DNA from 4 places in the Sporomusa rhizae genome. Region 1 is predicted to be linked to each of the others. Evidence: riboswitches for the same ligand, from Rfam matches in the RefSeq annotation. Region 1 holds a riboswitch; each other region holds the start of a gene.
The links. Region 1 has a riboswitch for cyclic di-GMP ahead of SRRS_RS17985 (methyl-accepting chemotaxis protein). Riboswitches for the same ligand answer to the same signal wherever they lie in the genome.

Region 1 (5,949 bases):
ACGGCCTTCCATAATGCGGCGCGCAGCGGGATTATGGAATGGAGTGCGGCCGCAAAACTGATAAGCCAGCTGGAAACAGAGCAAGAAATGAGAGCAGATCAGATTCACGATGCAGAGGGAGGTTCGCGCAGCTCATGACGCAATGGCCGGATAAAGAAGGACAAAAAACGATCTATAACAATGTTTTGGGGGATGCCAGCCCGGACCGTTATTTTTTCGGGATGGTGGTACTATCCTGTACGGTAGCTACTTACGGATTATTGTCCAACAGCACGGCTGTCGTAATCGGGGCCATGCTGATCGCTCCCCTGATGGGCCCCATTCTGGGCGGGGCGCTGGCAGTGGCGACCAACAGCAATCCGCTGTTAAAAATGTCGGCCAAGGCGGAGGCGTTAGGCGCGGTTACGGCGGTTGTCCTGGCGGCGCTGTTAACACTGGTGCTGCCGAGCGCGGAATTAACACCGGAAGTCCTGGCGCGAACCACGCCGACCATATTGGACCTAGTGGTTGCCTTGGCTTCCGGTGCGGCCGGAACGTACGCCATGTGTGTGAAGCCGCAGGGCGCTACCCTGCCGGGGGTTGCCATTGCCACCGCCTTGATGCCTCCCTTGTGCGTAGTGGGCATCGGGCTGGCGAAGCAAAGTTTTTCCGTGGTCAGCGGCGCCTTTTTGCTGTTTTTAGCGAATATGATTGCCATTAATGTGGCGGCTATCGCTATGTTTGAATTGGCGGGATTCTCCCGTGACAGTTGTCATGACGGCGCCTGTAAAACAGGTGAAGCCAAGAAAACCACCTACCGGATGTTGTACCCGGTGGTGCTCTTGATTGTCATTTCCATACCATTGGCCTTTATCATGTATAAAACGTATAGTCATGCCAACATTGAAAAAGTTATTAAAACATCGCTCATCGAATCTTTGGATGTGATTGCGCCGCATTCGACGCTGATTTCAGCAGACTACCGGGAACAGGACAACCGCTATGAGATTGATGCCGCTTTTCGCACGACGAAAATTATCGTGCCGGAAAATATCCGGCAAATGGAAAATTTGCTGGAATTACGGCTGGGAAAACCGGTAGGCGTTAGCGCCGATGTGGTCCTGGTGCAAAAAGTCAATGACAAGACCAATATCGATACCTTCCAGGCGTTACTGCCGAAAGTAAAAGAAAAGGAAATTGTCGAAGTGGTAAAAAGCAGTACCCCGGAGGAAGTCATTGATACCGTTTTACAGGAAAAACTGTCTTTGCTGCCTAATGCAAAATTAGAGGACTACACGTTAGAGTACCGCAAAGGCGAAGGAACCTATAAGGTTACGGTGAAAATTTCCAGTGCATCTCCGGTAGACGACAAGTTAAGTAAAACCATTCAAAATATTCTTGAGGAGAGGCTAAAGCGGCGGGTCGAAGTTAACATCGAGAGCAAAGCAATACAAAATAATCCTGCCGCACCACAAAAATCTAATGGTAGCCTTTTGTATGAAGAGCCGAAATAGAGAGGGGAAGAGTAATTATGCATCATGTTTCCTGTGATCAATATCCGGCGGTTGGGTGGCTGATTAAGGAAGCTTTGGATATTAACCGGATAATCCACCGTTCCTATTTGCTTACATCCGATCAGGGGCGAATTAATGTTTACTACCATATGGAAACGTTTATTCTTGAATGCGATACCAATGGCGATCATAATCCCAATGAATATTTTTTCTTTAAACAGGCAGAGAAGGAAGAGATTTATAAAATGCTGGAACAGTTGTTGCGGCGTTTGGAAGTTGAGAACCCGCAACAAATAATTTCGCTCACGGAAGATACACTACGTTTTGTGAGTACAGACTTTTCGGCGTAGCAGAGGGAAATGCGTGCGGTGGATGTTCAATTGACTCTGCCAAAAAGCAGTAAGCCGCTGCAAGCACGCGAAGCAGGAAGCTCTCTAGCCTTAGAAGCGGACCGGTAAGGGCTGGTGGGGCAGCGGTTGGCATCAGTAAAAATCATTAGGGTTTATATGTTGTATATTGACATAATTTGTTGAATGTTGTTAAATAAGAGTAGTAGGCAAACCTTCTGAAAAGTGGGGGCGCAAAACTATGGGTCTAAAGACTTGCGCGTCTATGACTGCCAGGTTGCATCAGATGTTTTATATGCTGAGGTAACCTGGCAGTTATTGTTTTATTGGGCTTACATACCCGGTTGAACTATCCGCTTCAGCAATAGGATCTGTGATAACTAACGAGGAGGGGTTTGGCATGAATGAGTTTCGAAATGCAATTGAATCGGCTCCCAAGTATCAACTATTGATGCCTCTCGACAGCTGCATCATGATTTGTAATGCTGAAGGAATAATCGTCAAATTTTTACCGGCAAAAACCTTTGACATGGGCGTTAGGGAAGGGAATAGAATAGCAGCCGGCGGCTCGCTGGACCAATGTTTAAAAACGCAAAAAGCAATACATACGACGTTGAAAAAAGAATTGTATGGCGTTGCCATAAAGGCAATTGCCGTACCGATTATGGAAGATGGCAAGCTGGCAGGGGCCATGGCAACCGGGACAAGCTTGGAGACACAACAAATATTGCATGAATCGGCGCAAACCATTGCCGCTACCGCCGAGCAAATGACGGCTACCTCCGAGGAGTTAGCGGCAACGGCCACGCAGCTTGCGCAAGACTTGGACGGTATCAAGGGCCGGGGGGAGCACGTCTTAGCAGAAATAAAAAAAACGGACGATATATTGCGGTTTGTTAGCGAGGTGGCCGCCAACTCTAACCTGCTGGGGTTAAATGCGGCTATCGAAGCGGCCAGAGCAGGCGAGCACGGGCGCGGCTTTGCGGTCGTTGCCGAAGAAATTCGCAAAATGGCTGATAACAGTGCCAAAGCGGTACAGGATATCAAGGCTATCCTGAATAGCATTAACTCAGACACAAAAATAATAGTGGAGCAGATCATTTCGACTGCGCAACTCGGTGAGCGCCAGGCGGCAGCGACTGAGGAAATCTCAGCGTCCATGCAGCAACTGGCGTCGTCAGCGTCGGATGTCGAAAAGATTGCGGAGATAATTTAATACTCATAAACAATCAGCCCTAAGCTTTTTGCTTAGGGCTGATTGTTTATAAGTAGAAGCCGGGAAGGCGGAAGCCTCTTGTGTCAGGATACAAGGATTACACTGTTTTTTATTTGCTTAGCCTTGTATAATGCTTCATCTGCCTGAATTAGAGCGGCATCGCAGTTAGTCTCTTTTTCTAGGTAAAGCAGCCCGATACTAATTGTTACATCATGGGTGGCAAACTTGGTTTCTGCTTCTTTTCGTATTCGCTCCGCCATCATGTTTCCGTCCTCGGCAGTAGCGCCGGGAAGCAGGATAGAAAACTCATCGCCTCCCCAGCGGGCGACAGTATCAACCGCTCTCGTGTTTGCTCTAAAAGTGTCTGCTAAAGCAATGAGCATTTGATCTCCTACTTTATGCCCATAGCGGTCATTTACTTTTTTGAAATCATCCACGTCAACCATTGCAATACATAACGGGATTCTATTCCGTTTTAAGTGTTCGATTTCTAAGTTCAGTTGCCTATTGAAATAGCGGCGATTGCGCAAATTGGTTAATGGATCGGTATTGGCATTTTCGTGCAACCTTTTTAGCAAAATTCCATAAAGCAGCCCTAGCAATGAAAAGATAAAGCTTGGTATAACCCAAGTAAACCGATGGTACTCCGGCCATAGTGTAGTCAAAATAGTGTCGCTGGTAAAGTCGAAAACACCTAGTAAAATTCCGAATATGCAAAAAATCAAGGGGGCATATTGATAGAAGAATAGACGATGCACCCATTCACCCGCTTTCTTCCTACAAACAGTATAGTATCCTTATTATTGTCAGTCTATTAGAGTTTTGTCAAGATAAGCGGAAAGGTAACAAGTTTGAAACGTTTAAGAGAAAAATGGTAAATGCAGCTGGTATTAATATATCACCGCCTACTGTCGTACGAGTGGAGGCATGCTTTTTTATCGTAGATACTAATTGTGCTGATGCTGCGTAGTTTTGGATTTAGGTATTATCACAGCCATTTAAAGAGATGGGGGGTACAATACAGAAGCTCTTGGGGCAGGCTGTCAAAGGCTTGCTCGGCGCTGCAGCGCCAATGCGCCCCTCGTCAGTCCTGCATAATTCGGCTAGCGAAAAAGAAAACCGCTTTTTTGAGCCTCATTGATCGGGCTACTCCGCTCAATGGCCATAGGGAACGGATACCGCTCTATGGCTGCTCGTCCGCTCCTTGCGGCGTTCCGCTGTCGCTACACTCTCCTCATCCGCTCCCGTTCCGCCACCGCTGCCGCTTAGAGCCGTATCCTGCCGGGCGGATGTTCGTTAGTCTGGGGAGGGGACGCAGACCGGAGCACTCCCTGCCGCTCGCGTCCGGACTGCCGGGGAAACGGGGTTACGTCGGCTGTCCCCGCATTCTGCGCGGGGCCCCGGCAGGCCACTCCGGCCGGACCGCCCGCAAAACCACCGGCCGACCCAGCCGGGCGCCCCGCCGGTCGCCGGGAGCGAAAAACAAGGCACGCAGCCCGGAGGACGGAGGCAGCCAACCGCTTCACCGGGCCACCTGCCGCCACTCGCCTGGCCGGGTAATAGCAGCCGTTCGTTCCCTGCCGCGGCCGCGCCCGTCCCGCCCCGTGGACACGAAAAGCATGTGTCCACTCTCCGTCCTCCCTTCCCCCCGAGCCCCCTATCCCACCTGAATGGCGTTGCCGTCCAAGCGGTGGGCCGCAATTGAAATTCGGGGGGAAGGGAGGACTACGGGCGCCCTGTCGGGAAGGACTACCCCCCAAACCCCCCGCTAAGGAGCGGCCGAACAAATTGGGGGGTACGCGGCCGCGGCAGGGCCCTTCACTAGTCGGGAGGCAATCAGACGGCGGCGGCGCCAGACGGCCCGGTTTCGCTTTAGGGAACCCACCCCCTGACCCCCTCCCGGCGAACAAACGGGAGGGGGAAGCCGCAGCCCGGTGTCTACAGCCCAAAAGACGGCTTACCATGAGCAGCCACGAAAAGCGTGTGGCCGCACATCGTAAGCCTGCCGGGATGCGCTTGCAGGCTAGGGGAGCGCACCGGCCACGGCGGCCAAACCCACGCCGCCGCGCCCCGTGCGACGAGCCTGCCGGCAGCAAGGGAGCCGCGAACTGCGCGGCGGGGAAAATAAAAAGACCGCCTTCGTGTTGTGAAGGCGGCGCAGTGATCCTGATTAAAGCTAAAATTTTCCTGTTCGCTCTGGCAGAATATGCTATAATAAGCGTAAGGTTGTCAAGGGAGCGGTTGGCCACACCCTTTTTGAAAGGGGGTGGTATGATGACAATATTTGAAGCAATGTATCTGATGATAGCATTTGCAACACTTGTTGTTTTAATCATAAAGCAGAAATAACCGCCCCTAGCCAAGGACTGCGGTTATTTCCTAAATAATCAAAACCGAGGCTAACCGTTTCCGGTTAGACAACCTATGGGGCTGGCGTGCTTGCAACACGTCAGTCCTTTTCTTATATTATACCCATTGGAATAAAAATATGCAACCGGTCAGGAAAAAATCCTGTCTGCGCGGTTCAGTTTACTTGCAATTCGCTAGAAATGAGCTATAATTAAAACTAGGTGGAAATTAAAAAGTCGCCGCGACCTGAAAGTGGTGGAACACTTCCGGGCCCGCGCAGGTAAACACACTACCTACACGTAACAGCTAAGCTGTCCGCGACGACATTTCTATTATACAATGCTCTCCGCTTGAAAACAAGCGGGGCACGGTGTGTAACGGAGATGTTGGCAAGGGAGCGGGCTGTGCGACTTCATGCAGCAGATGATTGAGCCTATTCCCGATAAACTGTCAACGGAAAGGCAAGCGTTCGCTTACATATTTTGCTGACTGCTTTTCTGTTGAAGGCCGGTTCTGTCCCGGCATGTTGGTATTGGGACTTAGC
Region 2 (5,949 bases), 2.7 Mb from region 1:
GCTTGGGAACTGACCGACATGATGCATTTGAAAGCCATTGAAATTATCAACAAATGGCTGCGTAAATCTGTGGAAGGTGATATGAAGGCGCGCGAAGAAATGGCTATCGGCCAGTACATTGCCGGCATGGGCTTCTCCAACGTCGGCCTCGGCATCGACCATTCCATGGCCCATCCGTTAAGCGCGCTCTATGACATTCCCCATGGTGTGGCCTGCGCCATCCTCCTGGCCCCGGTATTAAAATTTAATGCACCGGCTACGGGCGAACGGTATCGTGAAATAGCACGTGCTATGGGCGTAGAAGGCGTAGATAGTATGAGTCAAGACCAATACCGCCAGGCCTCTATTGATGCTGTGCAGAAATTAGCCGACGACATCAAGATTCCGCGCTGCCTAAGCGAACTGGGCGTTAAAGAAAAAGATTTAGAATTTTTGGCTGAGTCTGCTTTAGCGGATGCCTGCACTCCGGGTAATCCGCGTGACGTAACGGCAGAGGAACTGTTGGCTATTTACAAGGCCATCTACTAAGATACTTAATAATATTGAATCAGAATAACGAACAGCCTTGCCAATTTGTAATTATTGGCAAGGCTGCTTTTATTTTTGACTAGTGTATTTTAAAGTAAACTGCCCCTGTTTGCTGCAACTGCTGATCTGGTTAATCCTGTATGGTGAATTTCCGGGTAAGGGCCCGTACGGTTTCCGACATAGTCTGCAATTCCTGACTCGACGCAGCGATTTCTTCCAAAGAAGCGCTTTGTTCCTCAGTAGCAGCCGACACAGACTGAACATGAGAGGCATTTTCCCGGCTTATACGATCAATATTCTTCATCTGCCCGGCAATTTGCGTACCGGCTGAGGCCATTTGCTGCACATCCTCGGCAACACTGCCTATGCCTGATTTTGTTGTTTCAATCAATGTGACAATTTCGCCGAAGGCTACTCCGGCGGCCCTGACCGCCTCTGACCCCGACTGAACCTGTTTACTGCCTTCCGACATAGCAACAACCGCATTGCCGCTGCTGGATTGCATCGCCATAATAAGTTCGGCGATTTGAGCGGCCGCCACCTCCGATTGCTCAGCCAGTTTCTTTACTTCTTCGGCAACGACGGCAAATCCCCGTCCGTGTTCACCGGCCCTGGCCGATTCGATAGCGGCATTCAGTGCGAGCAGATTGGTTTGTTTGGCAATACCGGAAATGGTATCGATAATTTGGCCTATTTTGTCGGATTGTTCTCCCATCTGCCCGACAACTTTGGCAAGATTGGACACTGTATCTTCAATGGCATTCATTTGACGGACGGCTAATTCAATTTTGTTGTTGCCGTCTCCCGCTGCTTTGGCGGTTCCCTGTGAATTGTTCACAACCTCATCGACAACGGACACAATATGCTGCAGCTTGTCAGAAATAGATTGGACCAACAAGGTAGTATCATCCACCGCCTGACGCTGCGTTTCCGACCCTGCTGCCACCTCACCAGCCGACATGGCGATTTGGCCGGATGCTTCTGCGCTTTGTTTCGAACTTGCTGCCAACTGATCCGCAGACATTGCTGTGGCATTCGCCGCATCGCCTGTTTGCCGGATCAACTGCCGGATATTTTCCGCCATTACCCGGAAGGAGTCCACCAACTGCCGGATTTCATCCTGACCGGTATAAGTAACTGCCGGAGTAACAATATGACCGCTGGCAATTTGCGATGCAACCGAGGATATAGCGGTAATGGGACGACTGATTTTTCGTACGGCAAAAAAGCCGATAGCGGCAAGCATAACGCAAGACAGCAGAAGGACCACAATAATCAGGTTGCGAAGATCATCCGCACTGGACATGGATTCTGCAATGTCCTGAAAGGACAACACGGCCCAACCCGTCTCACCGACAGGGGCAAAAGCCGTCAATTGCCGTCCCAGATATTTGGCTTGCGCTTCCGGGGATTTAGTCATGTCCAGAACGTTCTGCCCGCTAAACAGTTCATGTTGTTTTGACTTGGTTTCATCACGGCTGTCCGTTAGATAAAAAGATTTCTTATCGAGTACAACACCTTTACCGGTATTACCGGCATTAAGCCCTTGTGCCAGGGCGGTTACATTGTCGAGTTTCAGATTGCCGCCGATATAGCCGACAATCTGTCCTTCCTTATTTACAAGCGGCGCTATCACCGGCGCCGTGGCCTGCTGGGTAAAGGCGGAAACATAGGTATCGGAAATAACCGGCTTCTGCGCGGCCGCCACATCCTTAAACCACTGGCGATCGGCAAAATCCTTTTTACCGCCAAAATCGGTTTTGGGCCACGTATTTTTTATCATTCCCTGGGTATCCACACAAAAGATCAGTTCAAACATACCATTGCCTTCATAAAAGGAACGCATCACAGCAGTTTGATCCTCCGAACCGAAAGCGGCGGCATATGGAGTTTTCGCCAGCGTGGCAACACTTGCCTGGCCGTCATGTAAATACTGCTCCAGTCGGTCCGCTACCCGGATAACATGATCCCTGTGTGTGTTTTTCGTCATTGTGTCCAACAGGGAATTGGCTTGTTGATTCGCCGTATAGCCGATAATTAAAGCTGGAACGATTGCCAGCATTACCAAAAAAAGACTCATTTTCCCCTGTAAAGTAGTAAAAATATTGTTAAGTCGCATAAAACATCTCAATCCTCCAATTTTCCTTATGGATTGCCAGCCTATGGGCACCAACGGCAGCTTCAATATCACCCGTAGAAAAAAGCCAGGCACACCAAATACACTGGTGCAGCCTGGCGATCTAGATTCATTATCTGTAGACCCATGGCTTTGCGTCCCACCTTTTCAGATGGTTTGCCGACAAATTTCATGGCATATTTTCCCTATCTGTATACTAATTTCTCCAAACAATGACAAAGTCCTGTAAAAAAATAAGAGCATTATTTAAGTTTATGTAAAAATATGTCGTTAAAAAATAAATCCTGCCTGAAAAGAAAGGCTTTATTTTTTTCCTGAAGGTACCAGTTCAATAGAGAATTAGCCATGGCCGACTACCATACAAAAAATTGGGATGAACTTGTAAAACGTGCGGATCAGGCTCTGTACAGCGTCAAAAACGCAGGTGGAAACAATGTTTGCGTGGACTGAGCCAATAAGATATGGCCTTAGGTTTTATTTATAAGATTTTAAGAGCTAAAGAGCGCCGGTTGCGTTGTTAAACATTTCAATGAAATGCGTTGCTGCTGTTGAAAGGGAATGCTTTTTTAACCAGATAATTGCGCCCACGGTTATGATAACAGGACTGGTTATTTTTTGTATTAAAAGTGGAGATTCTTGCAGAAGATTAATGGCGGTTTCCGGTACGATGGCAATTCCGAGGCCCAGCTTAGCCCAAATGAGTAAGGAAGTTGTATCATCACTGGTACAAAGAATATTTGGTTTGAAACCGGCTTGGCTGCAATAATCGGAAATTATAGATTCATAGCGGCGGTGAAGTAATAAAGGCTTGTCTTTGATTTTATCAAAGGAGAATGTCTCTTTATCTCTAGTTGTAATGGTATCAGGCAGGGCAACCATGACCATGCTTTCTTTGGGTAAGGTTATGTAGTTATAGAGTGAAGAATCAACGGGTAGACGGACTAATCCGATTTCTATAATGCCTGCATTCAGTAGTTCTAATATGCGCCGGGAGTCTCCCAAACGCAGATCAAAAGAGACTTTGGGATAGGTTTGGTGAAATTTTTGTATATACTCAGGTATGAGGGATCTGCCGGAGGACGTGATAGTGCCGATTTTAAGCTTGCCGCTTACACCGTTTGCCGCTTCCTGCACTTCATTGATAGTGGAGTTAATGAGTTCTATAATTTGTTCGGCCCTGTTTTGCAATATACAACCTGCTTCGGTTAATTTAATTTGTTTTTTTGTTCTTTCCAAAAGCTGTACGCCAAGTTCTTTTTCCAGTAAAAGCATTTGTTGACTTAAAGGGGGCTGGGTGATATGCAGTTGGCTTGCTGCTTTGGTAATCTGTCTGGCTTCCGCAATGGCAAGAAAGTATTTAAGTTGGCGAATTTCCATATGGATGACTCCTTATATTTTCTTTTTTTGCCTGTTTAATTTGTACGCATAATCTGAGTGAATCAGGTTACCTTATACTTATAATTCTATATGCTGAGGTAGGTGCCTGTGAAGGCTTAATAGGGAAGTTCGGTGTAATACCGGCGCGGTCCCGCCACTGTAATGAGGAGCAAACCCATAGATGCCACTGGGATGAAAGTCTTGGGAAGGTTTGGGCAAGCGATGATTCAGAGCCAGGAGAACTGCCTATCTAACAATCACTGTTTGACCTACGAGCGATAGGGAGGAGATTAAGGCACTGACAGGCTGTATTGTGTTTTAAATCCCGATGTTTATTATGTCGGGATTTTTCAATATAATAGTGCTGTTTTTAACTCTGTTCTCCCGCAGTATGGTCGGGAGATTTATTTTTTATATGCTGGGCAATTCTTGTATTTGAAGAAAGATGCTTAAAGAAATTGAACGAAGATAGGTGAATAATTTGAAGATTTTTCAGCTGTTATTTTGTTTTCTACTGATGAACATTGTGGCTCCGGCGCACGTCTTTGCCATGCATATTATGGAAGGATTTTTGCCTAAAGAATACGCATTGGGCTGGTTGATTGTCACGCTTCCTTTTATTTTGTATGGAAGCAGCAAGATATCAAAAACCATTAGAGACTACCCGGAGCGTAAAATGTTATTAGGGCTTGCTGGTGCATTCATTTTTGTTCTGTCGGCTTTGAAAATTCCTTCAATTACCGGTTCGTGCTCCCATCCTACCGGTGTTGGGTTAAGTGCGATATTATTCGGGCCTTCTATTTCTACAGTTCTAAGTGGAATTGTATTGGTTTTCCAAGCGCTGTTATTAGCGCATGGTGGTATTACCACATGGGGAGCGAATACTTTTTCAATGGGAATTGCCGGCAGTTTTACGGCGTGGATTCTGTTTACAGTCAGCCGAAAAGTAGGGCTGTCTGATAAAGTTGCTGTATTTTTGGCTGCAGCTGTTGGCGATTGGACTACCTATATGGTTACCGCCGGTCAGTTAGCCATGGCATTCCCCGATACAACAACCGGTTTTATTGGTTCCTATCTTAAATTTTTAGGGGTATTTGCGCTCACGCAAATTCCTTTAGCCGTCAGCGAAGGATTTTTAAGTGTGATAGTTTACAATATGCTGCAAAGTTACGATAAACAGGGATTAATTTCATTATGGCCTCATAAGGAGGGAGATCCAAAAATATGAAAAAACAAAATGTCATATTGCTGCTTTTTGTTATTGCATTGGCGGTAGTACCTCTCATTATTCATACTGATGGGATTTTTTCCGGAGCCGACGAACAATTAGTCGGTATAGTGAAAGGCGTTAGCCCGGATTATGAACCATGGTTTAATACTATTTGGGAGCCGCCCTCCGGTGAGGTGGAAAGCTTTTTGTTTGCGGTACAAGCCGGGCTTGGAGCAGGGTTTCTTGGTTATTTTTTTGGGTATTATCGAGGGCGGAATGCTTCTAGAACAGAGTGAGCAAGGCTAAGTGACAAAATAGCCGGGGCGGGAGAATGATAAATGTTTTATTTGGATTATCTGGCCTATAATAATGCATTGCGCCAAGTCAGTGTGACGGAGAAAATGGTATTAGGCGGAGGTACTTTAGCTGTGGCGTTGTGTTTTCCTCAGCCGGTAACCCTCTTAAGCATCATTTTGCTTATGCATGCGGTGATGCTATATGCCCGTATTCCTGTGCGATATATTTTACAGCTCTGGCTAATACCTCTTGGTTTTTTAGTTGCAGGATTGGTTTCTGTGCTTCTCAGCTTTTCGACCCAGCCGTTTTCGGCGTGGTTTCTGTTGTCAATAGGGACGCTATATATCGGAATTACTCTTGAGGATGTTTTTCGGGTGCAAGGCTTACTTCTCAGGAGTAT
Region 3 (5,949 bases), 2.2 Mb from region 1:
TCGCTAATATATTAGCTTTAACACCACTGCCCAGCCCATCGGACATTACAATGATCGTTGCTTCTGGTGTTCTGGCAATATCAACATTGTCTCCGCACAATTCTTCACCAACTTTAGACAACTGCGCTAAACCAACTTCGGCATGAAGACGTTGCATTACGATTCCTCCTTACCTTTTATCAGCATAATTAGTTCTAATAGGGCTGATTTTGTTTCCGCAGTAGTCTCTCCTAATAAACCGGCAATTTCTTGAGCCACATGCATCTGTTTATTAATGATTTCCGTGGATTTTTCTATTGTATCCAGTTTCATCTGCCGCAGTTCCTGCTGTTTCTTTTCAAAAGCAGTCACATCAGTAATGATAGCAATTACCAAACTATGCTTAGGTACTGGAATAATCATTTGTTCGGTAATAATACCATATTCAGGGTACTCAACCCGTTTACCAACAATCTTATGCCCCAATTTCGTGGCAACCATAAAATCTGAGCAATCAAACAATTCCGTTAGACTCATACCCTTATAAATTTCTTGTACTATACCAAACATTCGTTTAACTGCCGGATTGAATTCTTTGATAATCATTTTTTCATTGACAGCAATTATCGCATTTAATGAATTCTCTACAATAATATTGGCAAATGATTCTGCTTTAGAACGCATATAAGGTAAGCACATGTTAATTTCGGCAATACCCTGAAAAACAGCAATTGCCTTATCGCGACAAGTATTGTATCCGCAAGCGCCGCAATTTTTTTCGTCCTTGGGAGAAAATTTTCCTATCTGTTTGAGAATTTCTTTTATTTCAGCTTCCGCAGGTATAACGGCGTTTATCGGTTTTGCTGCATAATTTCGTGATAAGTCCAGATTACTTGCCGCCAAGTCATCTTCCTGGGGACATGTATTAGGCAAAGCATTCTTGGCGTAGTTCATTATCTTGTTCCTTTTGGTTTGCATTAATTGATGCGTCCCCATAGCAGGACCATTGATACACCCGCCAGCACAAGCCATGGCCTCAACGAATTTTGGAGAAAACTCCAGCTTGCTTAACCCTTCAAATACTTCCAGACAATTTTCTATTCCATCGACTGCTATAACATCCTCGTCCGAAACTTGCGAACCAAAAGGCATAAGCACCCCGCCAGCTACAGGGAAACAGCGTCCTGCATAAGTTGATTCCGGTAATTCCTGAAGCTTTAGGGGATTTATTATCGAAACCATATCGTTACGCTCATTTAGCCATTCTCTAAGCTGATCAAAAGTGATAACCGCGTCCACTTCAGAATACAGCGAGCGGCCTTCAGCAATTTTCGCTATGCATGGTCCGGCAAATATGACAAAGCAGTCTTCTCCAAACTCCCTTCGAATAAGCTTGGCATGAGTAAGCATTGGCGATAAAACCGGCGCTAGATTGTTGATTAATTTAGGATAATATCTTTCAACAATATCTACAATAACCGGGCAACAGGAGGAAATAACAGTATGATTGACAGGATTATCGGCTTTAATATGTCGAGCATACGCCTTCGAAACCTGGTCAGCTGCCGTAGCTGTTTCTACAACCGCACTAACCCCTGCATTTATCAATCGGTGTGTCAAGTCTTCCAATGAGTATTCAGGAAAAGCCGCTATATACGAGGGGGCTAAGCTTATAATTACTTGTTTACCGGTTGCAACAGCTGCCGTCAGTTTTTCTATTTGCCTATCAATTTCTTTCGCCTGCTGCGGACACTCCACTACACAACGGCCACAAAGAATACATCTTTCCGGAATAACACTGGCTTGCCCTTTAACTATTCCAATTGCTTTAACAGGACATGCACGCACACAACGAAAACAATCCTGACAATTTACCTTGCGAGTTATGATAGTGTTAATATTGTCCACCTCCCAGCACCTTGTCCTTAAATATTTCAAATACCTTTTCCTTGGATACGTTCTTAATAATTTCATCGTTTATTTTAATAATCACGCCTTCGGTGCACTGTCCCTGACAAAAGTTTCCCTCAAGATCGATTTCACTTTGAATTTCATATTTGTCGATTAATGCTTTAAACGCATTGAGAACACTATAAGCGCCTTGTAAATGGCAGGCACTCCCAAAACAAATGGACAATTTCAGCATAATTATACCCCTCGTAAATTGAGTGAATTTTTTCACTTATCTTCGTTATTATATTCCTTATTATTATAAATAAGTCGTAGTTCGATAAAGAGATGTTTGATATGCAGCAAAACGTATTTGTTACGTTTCAATAGTATTTTACCACTCTCTTTTTAAACTGTCGAGTGAATTACTCCGTCGCCATGCCTTGAAAAAAAAGCCATCGCTCTTGCCTGCTGGCTAAAGCGGTGACTTTCTCAAGTACAAGGAAATAATAGTAATTATTCAATGGCAATAAATCGATTTCTACCTTCGTTTTTGGCCTTGTAGAGCCCATAGTCGGCTCGTTTAATAAGTATCGTTGCATCAAGGTTTTCTTCAGGCTTTATCGTTGCTATGCCAATACTGACTGTAACAAAATCATTAACTGAAGAGAGCTGATGGGTAATGTTTAACGCACTTATGTTTTCCTGAATTCTCTTTGCGACTTTTATCGCACCGTCGCGCGGCGTTAGCGGCAGCAGTACTATAAATTCCTCTCCTCCATATCTAGCGACTATATCAAGTGGTCGTAGCAACGATTTTTTTAACGCATCGGCCACTAACTTAAGGCACCGATCACCTTCTATATGGCCATAAAAATCATTATAATTTTTAAAAAAGTCTATATCAATTAACTGAATGGACAAATATTCATTATCACGCAGTGCCTGTCGCCATTTTGTTGCCAGAATTTCATCAAAATACCTGCGATTAGGTATACCTGTCAAAAAATCGTTAATAGATTCTTGAATTAACATGTCCCGCTGTTTCTTTAACTCAAGGTGATTTTTTACACGCGCTTTAATTATAGATGCATCAGTATTCTTAGTAATATAGTCGATTGCTCCCAATGAAAACCCAGTAGTTTGGTCTTCAGGATCGTCTTTTATAGAAACAAAGATGACTGGAATATCTTTGGTGCCTGGATTTGTCTTGATCCACCGGCAAATTTCATAGCCATCCATAGTAGGCATAATTATATCCAGTAAAACCAGATCAATTGGTTGCGACATAACAATTTCTATAGCCATCTTCCCCGAGTCTGCACAAATTACATTATATTCATCTTGAAGAACATTTTTTAAAAATTGACGATTAAATTGTATATCATCAACAATAAGGATAGTTTGCTTTGCTGAATTCATACTTTTCGTTCCTTTCCTTTCATACATACAACTAATTATTATCAACTAACGCAGAATATTAGTTGACAAAAAATCAATTTCTATCGTTATTCTCCATTTTAAAATGAAAAAGATTGCTCGGTTCATCATTGATTTAAATGATGCAACCTGGCAATCTTAGACTAACGAATCTGTAGACCCACGGCTTTGCGTCCCATCCTTTCGGATGGTTTGCCTCAAAGTATTCAATTACTACTAATATTTTATCATCAAAAAATAAAAAAAATGTCGTAAAAAGTCATTTGTAAAACGAAAGTACTACGCTCTCCAGCTTTCGAACCCATTTTCCATTCACAAAGCGATAAACTCATCAATCCGTTTTTGATGAGTAATATCAGAATTTGGATTTATAGATAAATAAAATCCGCCGTTTCCATATTCATCGGAATAACGGCGGATTTTTTGCTTTTCTTTATGACGCCTATAGTCATTTTTTCGGTCGATCCAAACGGGGGCCAACTTAACCTCTGGAGTCATTGCCCGGTTAGGTTTACCGGCAACTTTAAGGGTATTCGGGTTAATGGTTCCACATTTAATGATTACTTTTTTCTTGGACATGCAAACACCTCCTGTGTTACTATCATTATAATCTAATGAGAAATAGTATGCAATTAGTCAACTTGTTTCAAAATAAAGGTATATTTTTATTCTGATAGAATACTTCTTATAAGTTTTTTTGTGAAAGGAGCATAACCTTGCATTCTAAAGCTTTATATTCTTATTGCTTAGCCAAACCGGGCGCCGTCGAAGATTACCCTTTTGGTCCCGACGTAATTGTTATCAAAGTTGCGTCTAAAATGTTCGCTCTACTGTCTCGCCGGGACGGTCAGGACAATCTTGCCTTGAAATGCGACCCAAACTATTCAGAAATACTGCGAAAACAATATCCCAGCATTACCCCGGGATACCATTTGAATAAACGCCATTGGAATACAGTGATACTTGATGGAAGTATTCCCGAACAAGAAATAAGAGGATTAATCGATCATTCTTATGACTTAGTCTATAAATCACTCCCCAAAAGGCTGAGAAGTGGCTCCGGCGGGGATTGGTGAATGCATCTGTTGCTTTGAGGATATGGTCAATAATTAATAATGTTAAGTTGAGGTATTGCCTTGAATAGAGAAGACGAAATGAACGAACAATTGGATAACACGCCACCGCCAGTGCGACCACCTTGGTATAAGCGATTTGGGCTGGGCGGAGTATTTGCCGCGCTACTGGTGTTAATGAAATGGAAAACTGTTTTGGGATTTCTCAAAGGATTAGTGTTCCTTCTAAAGTTTAGTAAGTTTGGTATAACCACCCTCTCCATGCTGGCAACTATTGGTGTTTATGCTTGGTTTTACGGGCTATGGTGGGCAATTGGTTTTGTTTTGCTCATTGCGATTCACGAGTATGGACATATGGTTGCAGCCCGGCAACAGAACATTCCGGTAACGGCCCCTGTTTTTATTCCTTTTTTGGGAGCACTCATTGGTATTAAGGAACAGCCTAATGATGCGGCAACTGAAAGCATCATTGCCTATGGCGGACCCTTATTTGGCCTGTTAGCCACAGTGGCCTTTCATCTGGCTGCCTACCTGTTACATTCTCCCTTGCTATTTTCTTTAGCTTTTACCGGTTATTTTCTCACACTGTTTAATCTTATCCCAGCGTCGCCATTAGATGGCGGTCGGATTGCCGGAGCGGTATCTCCCTACATCTGGCTCATTGGCATTCCTCTGATTGGGTTACTTTTGTGGTTCAGCTTCAGCCCCATTCTCATTCTGATCTTATTCGGAGCTATTCATCGGGCATGGGACTTCTGGAAACATCGCCATGACGAATATTATGCAACCGATTCTTCATTTCGTCTGAAAATAGGATTTGCCTATTTGGCACTGCTGTTATTAAGCGGAATACTTACTTATGAAACCCACTTTACGGCCGAGGCATTGCGGCCAAGGATCTAGCAACTCAAGAAACAGAAAAACTCTGTGAGTCCCTTTCATACACTATGTAAAAAAAACTGAAGCTGCTAATGAGCTTCAGTTTTTTTCATTTGATTCCGGCTTAATCCACCAGTTATAATGCTGGTAAGGTTTTCTTAGTTTGTTCAATTCATGGCGTTCCGCTATGTATTGATTTTTTATAGCCTCCAGAGTTTTACCATGTTCAGTCATACCTTCAGGAGAAAATCGGTTATGCCTGGGGATTGCAAACTGAACCGTAAATTCTCTTTCATTTACCTCGATTTTGCCATCTGCCCCGCACATCGGACATTTTACTTCCCCGGTAGGCATTAGCTTAAGCAGTGTGTTACCGCACAACTGGCAAGCATGAACCGGCAAACGGGTTGCCTCCTGTTCACCGGTTACGAGCGCTGACGCCAAACGGCGCGCCTGATCGAGCACTTCCGTTTTTACAACTTCTCCCGGACTTGCTGCATGGACCAGCATTGTCCCCACTACATCCAAATGAAAAAAGCGAGCAAGATTGACTGCGGCCTCACGGGCATACCCTTCCCATCCTGTAATTCCGTAAGATACCGCGACGACACATTTCTTACCGGCAAATTCTTTCGCTTGCTGCAAAACGGAAATCAGCCTGTCGCTGATAAGTTTCAGTGTGGTATGA
Region 4 (5,949 bases), 2.2 Mb from region 1:
GGAAGAGGAGTTTTAAGCTTGCTTGACTAGGGATTTATTGCTGAAGTGAGGCTATTTTTACGGGAAAAATAGCCTCACTTTACTGTATGGGGAAAAATCAAATAGTAACCGCTCCACGACACCCTCGGCAAAGTAGCAGAGACTCAGAATTCAATAAATCCACGAACTGACTTATCGGTGTCACCAGACGTATGTAGAAAAGCTTGTTTTTGAAAGGGTTTATATAATCGGGGAAAGTGTAGTCGGTATATAGAATATTGTTAGAATTGCTGCGGATAATTTATCTGGAGGGGAACATGAAAATTAAAAGTAAGCTGCTATTGGCGATGGCTGGATTGACAGCTGTCACATTGTTGGCAGGTGGGTACTTATTCCTCAGTTCTACTATAAAAAACCTGGAAGACGAGATGATTGTAGCTCACAGGCAGCAAACAGAAGTTATCGCCCGTGGAATAAAGGACAGGCTAGAAGATGAAAAACGAATACTAGAGCAAGTAGCCAATACCGAAATTGTTAGGATGATGAACCCAACCCAGGCCGACAAATATTTGGCGGACATTGTAAAGACCTCAACCAAACAGGATGCTCCAGTATATTCGCATATTCTTATTACGGATATAAATGGTGCTGAGATAGTGCACTCTATGGGGGTACATTCCGTGCCACCAGCTAGTTTGAAAGGCCGGGACTATTACGAAGGGGCTAAGAATGGTAAGTCTTTGATTTGTATGCCTAATATTTCGAAATCGACAGGCCGCAAAGTATTTCCCATGGCTGTGCCGGTTATGGAGGCCGGCCAATATAAAGGCACTCTTGCCGGATTCCTAACAATGGAGTACGTATCAAGTATTTTAGCCGAAAGTAAAATCGGACAAAACGGCTATATTATTATTATGGGCAAAGGGGCCGATGGACAGGAAGGTCGGATTATAGCTTCGCCCGTAAAAGAAGATTTATGGAATAGAATTCTGGTTAAAGATGAAAACCCGCAGTTACGGAGACTGGGTGAACTGATGCAGACCGGCAAGCGAGATAATGTGGAGGTCAAAGTAAATGAGACCAATTACCGTGTATCCATTGTTCCTGTTGGTCTCTATGACTGGTCTATAGCGGTATTCACACCAACATATGAGTTAATTAACCAAGCGAAGCTAAACCATATCCGGTATCTTTTTTATGGTGGGATACTTGTAACCATTTCGATTTTAGTAATCGTTTCCTTACTGATGGCCAATCGAATTGTTCGGCCAATTAATAAATTAACTAATGAATTGCGAGAGCTGTCGGAAAAAGGGGGAGATTTGTCCCGGAAAATTAGGGTTGATAGTTCTGACGAGATCGGTGAGCTTGGAAATTATGTTAATCAATTCTTGGGGAATATTCGTGAAATAGTAAAACGGGTTACAAATACCAGTGAGCAGCTGGCTGCATCTTCCGAAGAACTTACCGCAAGTGCTGAGCAGTCGACCCAAGCCGTAAATCAGGTAGCAAATTCTATCAGTAACGTGGCGGAAGGTACTGAAAAGCAGTTGAAGGCTGTGAATGATACAACAACGGTAGTTGGCCAGATGGCAGCAGGTATTCAGCAAATTGTAGCCAGCATGAACACTGTCGCCGGAACTTCGACTGAGTCAGCTGAAGCTGCGCAGCAAGGCAACAAAATGTTAGAAAAAGCGATCAAACAGATGAAGCATATCGAGAATACGGTAAACCGATCTTCGGAAGTGGTAATTAAGCTAGGTGATCGCTCCAAAGAAATCGGCCAGATTGTTGATGCCATTGACGGAATTGCCGGTCAGACGAATTTACTTGCATTAAATGCCGCTATCGAAGCCGCACGCGCTGGGGAAGCGGGCAGAGGATTCGCGGTAGTAGCCGAGGAAGTGCGCAAATTGGCCGAGCAGTCTCAGGAAGCGGCAAAACAAATAGGTGCTCTTATTAATGAAATACAGCAGAATACAGATAAAGCCGTAGTAGCTATGAAAGAAGGGACAGGGGAAGTAAGGGGTGGAACTGAAGCCGTAATTGGAGCCGGAAAAACCTTTATTGAAGTTTTCGAGGCATTTCATGAAGTTTCGAAGCAGATCAGGGGAATTTCTGCAGCTGCCAAGGATATGCTTAGCGGAAGCGATCAAATTGTAGGCTCAATCCATGAAATTGATAGTATCACTAAAGACACAGCCGGCCAAGCGCAGAATGTTTCAGCCGCTACCCAAGAGCAGTTCGCGCAAATGGAGGAAGTTACCGAATCTAGCAGGGAATTAGCTAAACTAGCTGGAGAATTACAAATGATTGTTGCTAGGTTTAAGTTGTAAAGGGTATTGTAGGAGCAAGACAAAGTAAATCTATTAAAAAGACGGCATCATCGTAAAGGTGGTGCCGTCTTTAACTATTGTTCGCAGAGGAAGTTCGTAAACTGGCTGAGCAGTTACAAGAGGCTGCTAAACATATTGCCAGTCTGATTTCGGAAATTCAGACGGAAACGGATAGCGCTGTCATTATAACTTTATTAATGGAAATAACTTTATTAATTGACGAAATTTGTCATATGGTATAAAATAAAGTAATAAATGGATATTTGGCAAACCATCTGAAAAGTTGGGGCGCAAAGCTATGGGTCTAAGGACAATTGGTCTATGATTGCCAGGTTGCTAGTCAATTGTAAATAGTAGCACCTTGCTTAGGCGGGTGCTCTTTTTATTTTTTGATAGGGTTTGAATAGACATGCTTAGCTTGAAAAACTGAACACGATAACAAGCACAGAACGGAGGAATTAATGCATGAATTTGTCTAAGTGGATTGGAAAAAGTATTCAGGTAAAAGTTACTGCTGTTTTAGTGGTTGGATTATTAATTACGTTAAGCATTTTAGGGCTCTGTAACTTTTATAATGCAAAAGGAATTCTGGTGTCAGATGCCGAGGAGGATATTACCCATCGAGCAGATGCCTATGCAAGGGAAGTTGGCATGTGGATAGCAACTCGCGAAGCTGAGGTTTCGATATTGGCCACTAATCAAAGTGTTGTTAGCGGCAATACCGAAGCGACTCTCGCTTATTTAAGAGAAGAAGTCAAACGTAATCCTATCTATTCACGTTTTTGGATTGTGGATGCCAAAGGGCAAGCTATCCATACAACAGGTGATAGAACGAACATTGCTGACCGCGAATACTTTAAACAGGTTATTTCTACTGGTGAGGTAACAACCACAGATCCTGTTATTTCAAAAGTAGATGGTAATATGGTAGTATCTGTAGTTGCACCAATCCGAAAAAATAACCAGATTGTGGGTGTATTAGGCGGAACGGTTACGGTTGACACACTGACTAAGCGAATAAATGAAATTAAGGTTGCACAAAGTGGTTACGCTTATGTAATCCAGGAAAAAGGATTAACAATCATTCATCCGGATAAGGAACAAGTAATGCAGACAAATGTCCTAACAGATCCGAATGCAAATAATGAGTTGAAAAATATAACGAATAAAATGATAAACGCGGAAAATGGAATTAGTAATTATGAGGAAAGCGGCATTAAGAGATATGTTGCCTATGCTCCTATACCTGGAAATCACTGGAGTTTAGGAATTAATGTGCCGGAAGATGAAATTTTAGTAAAACTAACGCCGTTTACTAGGTCCTCACTTATTACAATAGGATTAATTCTTATTGCCACTTGTGGGTTTGGTATTCTGGTTTCAAAACGTTTGACGAAACCAATTATAAGACTGAATGAAGCTATTAAGAAGATAGCTGAGGGTGACTTAACTTCCAAGGTGGTTGCTACGGGTACGGTCAAGACACGTGGTAGCGAAGACAAAGATGAGTTAGAGACGATGGCGCTGCATTTCGATATTATGGCGGAAAAACTGCGGGGCATGGTTCGACAAATCTCTACTTCGGCAGAGCAAGTTGCAGCATCTTCGGAGGAACTTACGGCAAGTGCGGAACAATCGTCGCTAGCTGTCAATCAGGTAGCCGAATCTATAACGGAAGTGGCCGCAGGAAGTTCTTCTCAGCTTCAAGCAGTAGATGTTACCACTGTTGCTGTTGAAAAAATGTCTGCTAGTATACAACAGGTAGCCTCGCATTCCGGCAATGTTGCTGCAACTGCGGAAAAGACTGCTCTTGCTGCCGAAAGTGGTGGTAAGGCAATAGAAGATACTACCCAACAAATGGCGAATATTGAAAAAACAGTAGTAAGTTCGGCCGAGGTAGTTGCTAAACTCGGCGATCGTTCCAAAGAGATCGGTCAGATTGTTGATACAATCGCCGGCATTGCCGGCCAAACAAATCTCCTGGCGTTAAATGCCGCTATTGAGGCAGCCCGTGCCGGTGAACAGGGGAGAGGGTTTGCGGTAGTAGCCGAAGAAGTTCGTAAGCTTGCCGAGCAGTCTCAGGAAGCGGCAAAACACATCGCATTACTTATTGGTGAAATACAAAATGATACTGAACAGGCAGTTGCGGTGATGTCTGAAGGTACGACAGAAGTTAAGCGCGGTACAGAAGTAGTTCATAAAGCAGGCAAGGCTTTTGGGGAAATATTGAACTTGATTGAACAGGTATCTGAGCAAGTGAATGACATCTCTGCTGCGATTCAGCAGGTGGCAGGCGGCAGTGAGCAAATTGTTTCTTCAATAAAGGAAATCGATAGAATAAGCAGAGAAACAGCAGGATTTACGCAGACGGTTTCGGCCTCCACTGAAGAACAGTCTGCATCGATGGAAGAGATAGCCGCCTCTAGTGAAGCTTTGGCTAAAATGTCTGAAGAGCTCAGATCAGTAATAGCCCAATTCAAAGTATAAGGTTTATGGGTGGTAAAACCTGCTTTTGTTAACACAAATTTGGAAATTGGTTTCAAGATAATAAGTAAAAGGAAGACGATACAGGCAAGCCCTGTTCCTTGGGAACAGGGCTTGCTTTTGTTTTCTCCCCAATAGTTATTATGTAACAAATAACAGTGAGATAACATAATATATCAGAGAGAAAGATGTTTATGAAAAAAGTCTAAAAACAGAGCTCAACTGGAACATATAACGAATTAACATAATTTATTAAATTAAAAAGAGAGGTGAGCGGAATGGAACTTTCTTTTTATAAGATACTGTTAGATTATCTTTATGATGGTGTGTATTTTGTCAATAAGGATAGAAAAATAATCTATTGGAATACAAGCGCCGAAAGTTTAACGGGATATTCCAGTAAAGACGTTGTAGGTTGCTATTGTTATAACAATATACTCAAACATACTAATTGCGAGGGATGCTTACTTTGTCGTGGAGAATTGTGTCCGTTAGCTAAGACGCTAAAAGACGGTTTCCCAAGAGAAGAAGAATTGTATCTTCTGCATAAGAATGGACATCGGATTCCTATTTTAGTTCGAATTTCGCCGGTTCGTAATGAACAGAATGAAATAATTGGAGCTGTGGAGGTATTTAGCGATAATTCTAGAAAGTCACATTTACTAGAACAATTAGCTCAATTTAAGGAACTTTCTTTGATTGATTCTTTGACAGGGTTGGGAAACAAGCGTTGTGTTGACATTGAATTATCAGCTAAAATGAATGAAATGAATAAAGTGGGTAGGCCGTTCTTTGGTGTGCTATTTGCTGATATTGACCATTTTAAGCGTGTTAATGACCAATATGGTCATGACACCGGCGATAAGATTCTTGAGATGGTGGCCAAAACGATTCAAAACAGTGTCGGTAATAGGGGAATTGCTTTTCGTTGGGGAGGGGAGGAGTTTTTTGTAATTGTAAATACTCATGTAAAAGAAGAACTTGTTAAAGTTGCAGAGCGAGTTCGCGCAATGACTGAGCAGTCAGTATTTCACCTGGGACTTGAAGACATTAGAGTTACCATATCGGTTGGGGCTACGCTGGCTGAACTAAACGATACGGATGAAACACTGGTTAAAAGAGCAGATGAACTGTTGTATGTAAGTAAGCG

Region 2: linked by a shared signal. The riboswitch ahead of SRRS_RS03125 (methyl-accepting chemotaxis protein) and the one ahead of SRRS_RS17985 (methyl-accepting chemotaxis protein) in region 1 are both predicted to bind cyclic di-GMP.
Region 3: linked by a shared signal. The riboswitch ahead of SRRS_RS07070 (diguanylate cyclase) and the one ahead of SRRS_RS17985 (methyl-accepting chemotaxis protein) in region 1 are both predicted to bind cyclic di-GMP.
Region 4: linked by a shared signal. The riboswitch ahead of SRRS_RS06910 (methyl-accepting chemotaxis protein) and the one ahead of SRRS_RS17985 (methyl-accepting chemotaxis protein) in region 1 are both predicted to bind cyclic di-GMP.

The regions. Positions count from the first base shown of each region.
Region 1 is NZ_CP156925.1:3,803,373-3,809,321, reverse strand. Features, by position in the region: gene SRRS_RS18000 (Na+/H+ antiporter) at 1-138, shown strand, start outside; gene SRRS_RS17995 (TIGR00341 family protein) at 135-1,493, shown strand; gene SRRS_RS17990 (hypothetical protein) at 1,511-1,843, shown strand; cyclic di-GMP riboswitch class I at 2,039-2,125, shown strand; gene SRRS_RS17985 (methyl-accepting chemotaxis protein) at 2,241-3,056, shown strand; gene SRRS_RS17980 (GGDEF domain-containing protein) at 3,140-3,814, opposite strand; gene SRRS_RS17975 (hypothetical protein) at 4,845-5,405, shown strand.
Region 2 is NZ_CP156925.1:686,935-692,883, forward strand. Features, by position in the region: gene fucO (lactaldehyde reductase) at 1-528, shown strand, start outside; gene SRRS_RS03125 (methyl-accepting chemotaxis protein) at 659-2,647, opposite strand; cyclic di-GMP riboswitch class I at 2,752-2,836, opposite strand; gene SRRS_RS03130 (LysR family transcriptional regulator) at 3,161-4,042, opposite strand; cobalamin riboswitch at 4,126-4,307, shown strand; gene SRRS_RS03135 (energy-coupling factor ABC transporter permease) at 4,524-5,270, shown strand; gene SRRS_RS03140 (energy-coupling factor ABC transporter substrate-binding protein) at 5,267-5,548, shown strand; gene cbiQ (cobalt ECF transporter T component CbiQ) at 5,591-5,949, shown strand, end outside.
Region 3 is NZ_CP156925.1:1,592,235-1,598,183, reverse strand. Features, by position in the region: gene SRRS_RS07085 (SpoIIE family protein phosphatase) at 1-157, opposite strand, end outside; gene SRRS_RS07080 ([Fe-Fe] hydrogenase large subunit C-terminal domain-containing protein) at 157-1,887, opposite strand; gene SRRS_RS07075 ((2Fe-2S) ferredoxin domain-containing protein) at 1,874-2,125, opposite strand; gene SRRS_RS07070 (diguanylate cyclase) at 2,386-3,291, opposite strand; cyclic di-GMP riboswitch class I at 3,430-3,516, opposite strand; gene SRRS_RS07065 (hypothetical protein) at 3,622-3,888, opposite strand; gene SRRS_RS07060 (MmcQ/YjbR family DNA-binding protein) at 4,026-4,385, shown strand; gene SRRS_RS07055 (site-2 protease family protein) at 4,446-5,285, shown strand; gene SRRS_RS07050 (flavodoxin family protein) at 5,361-5,949, opposite strand, start outside.
Region 4 is NZ_CP156925.1:1,557,549-1,563,497, forward strand. Features, by position in the region: gene SRRS_RS06895 ((Fe-S)-binding protein) at 1-16, shown strand, start outside; gene SRRS_RS06900 (methyl-accepting chemotaxis protein) at 297-2,315, shown strand; gene SRRS_RS06905 (hypothetical protein) at 2,393-2,557, shown strand; cyclic di-GMP riboswitch class I at 2,571-2,656, shown strand; gene SRRS_RS06910 (methyl-accepting chemotaxis protein) at 2,781-4,802, shown strand; gene SRRS_RS06915 (diguanylate cyclase) at 5,078-5,949, shown strand, end outside.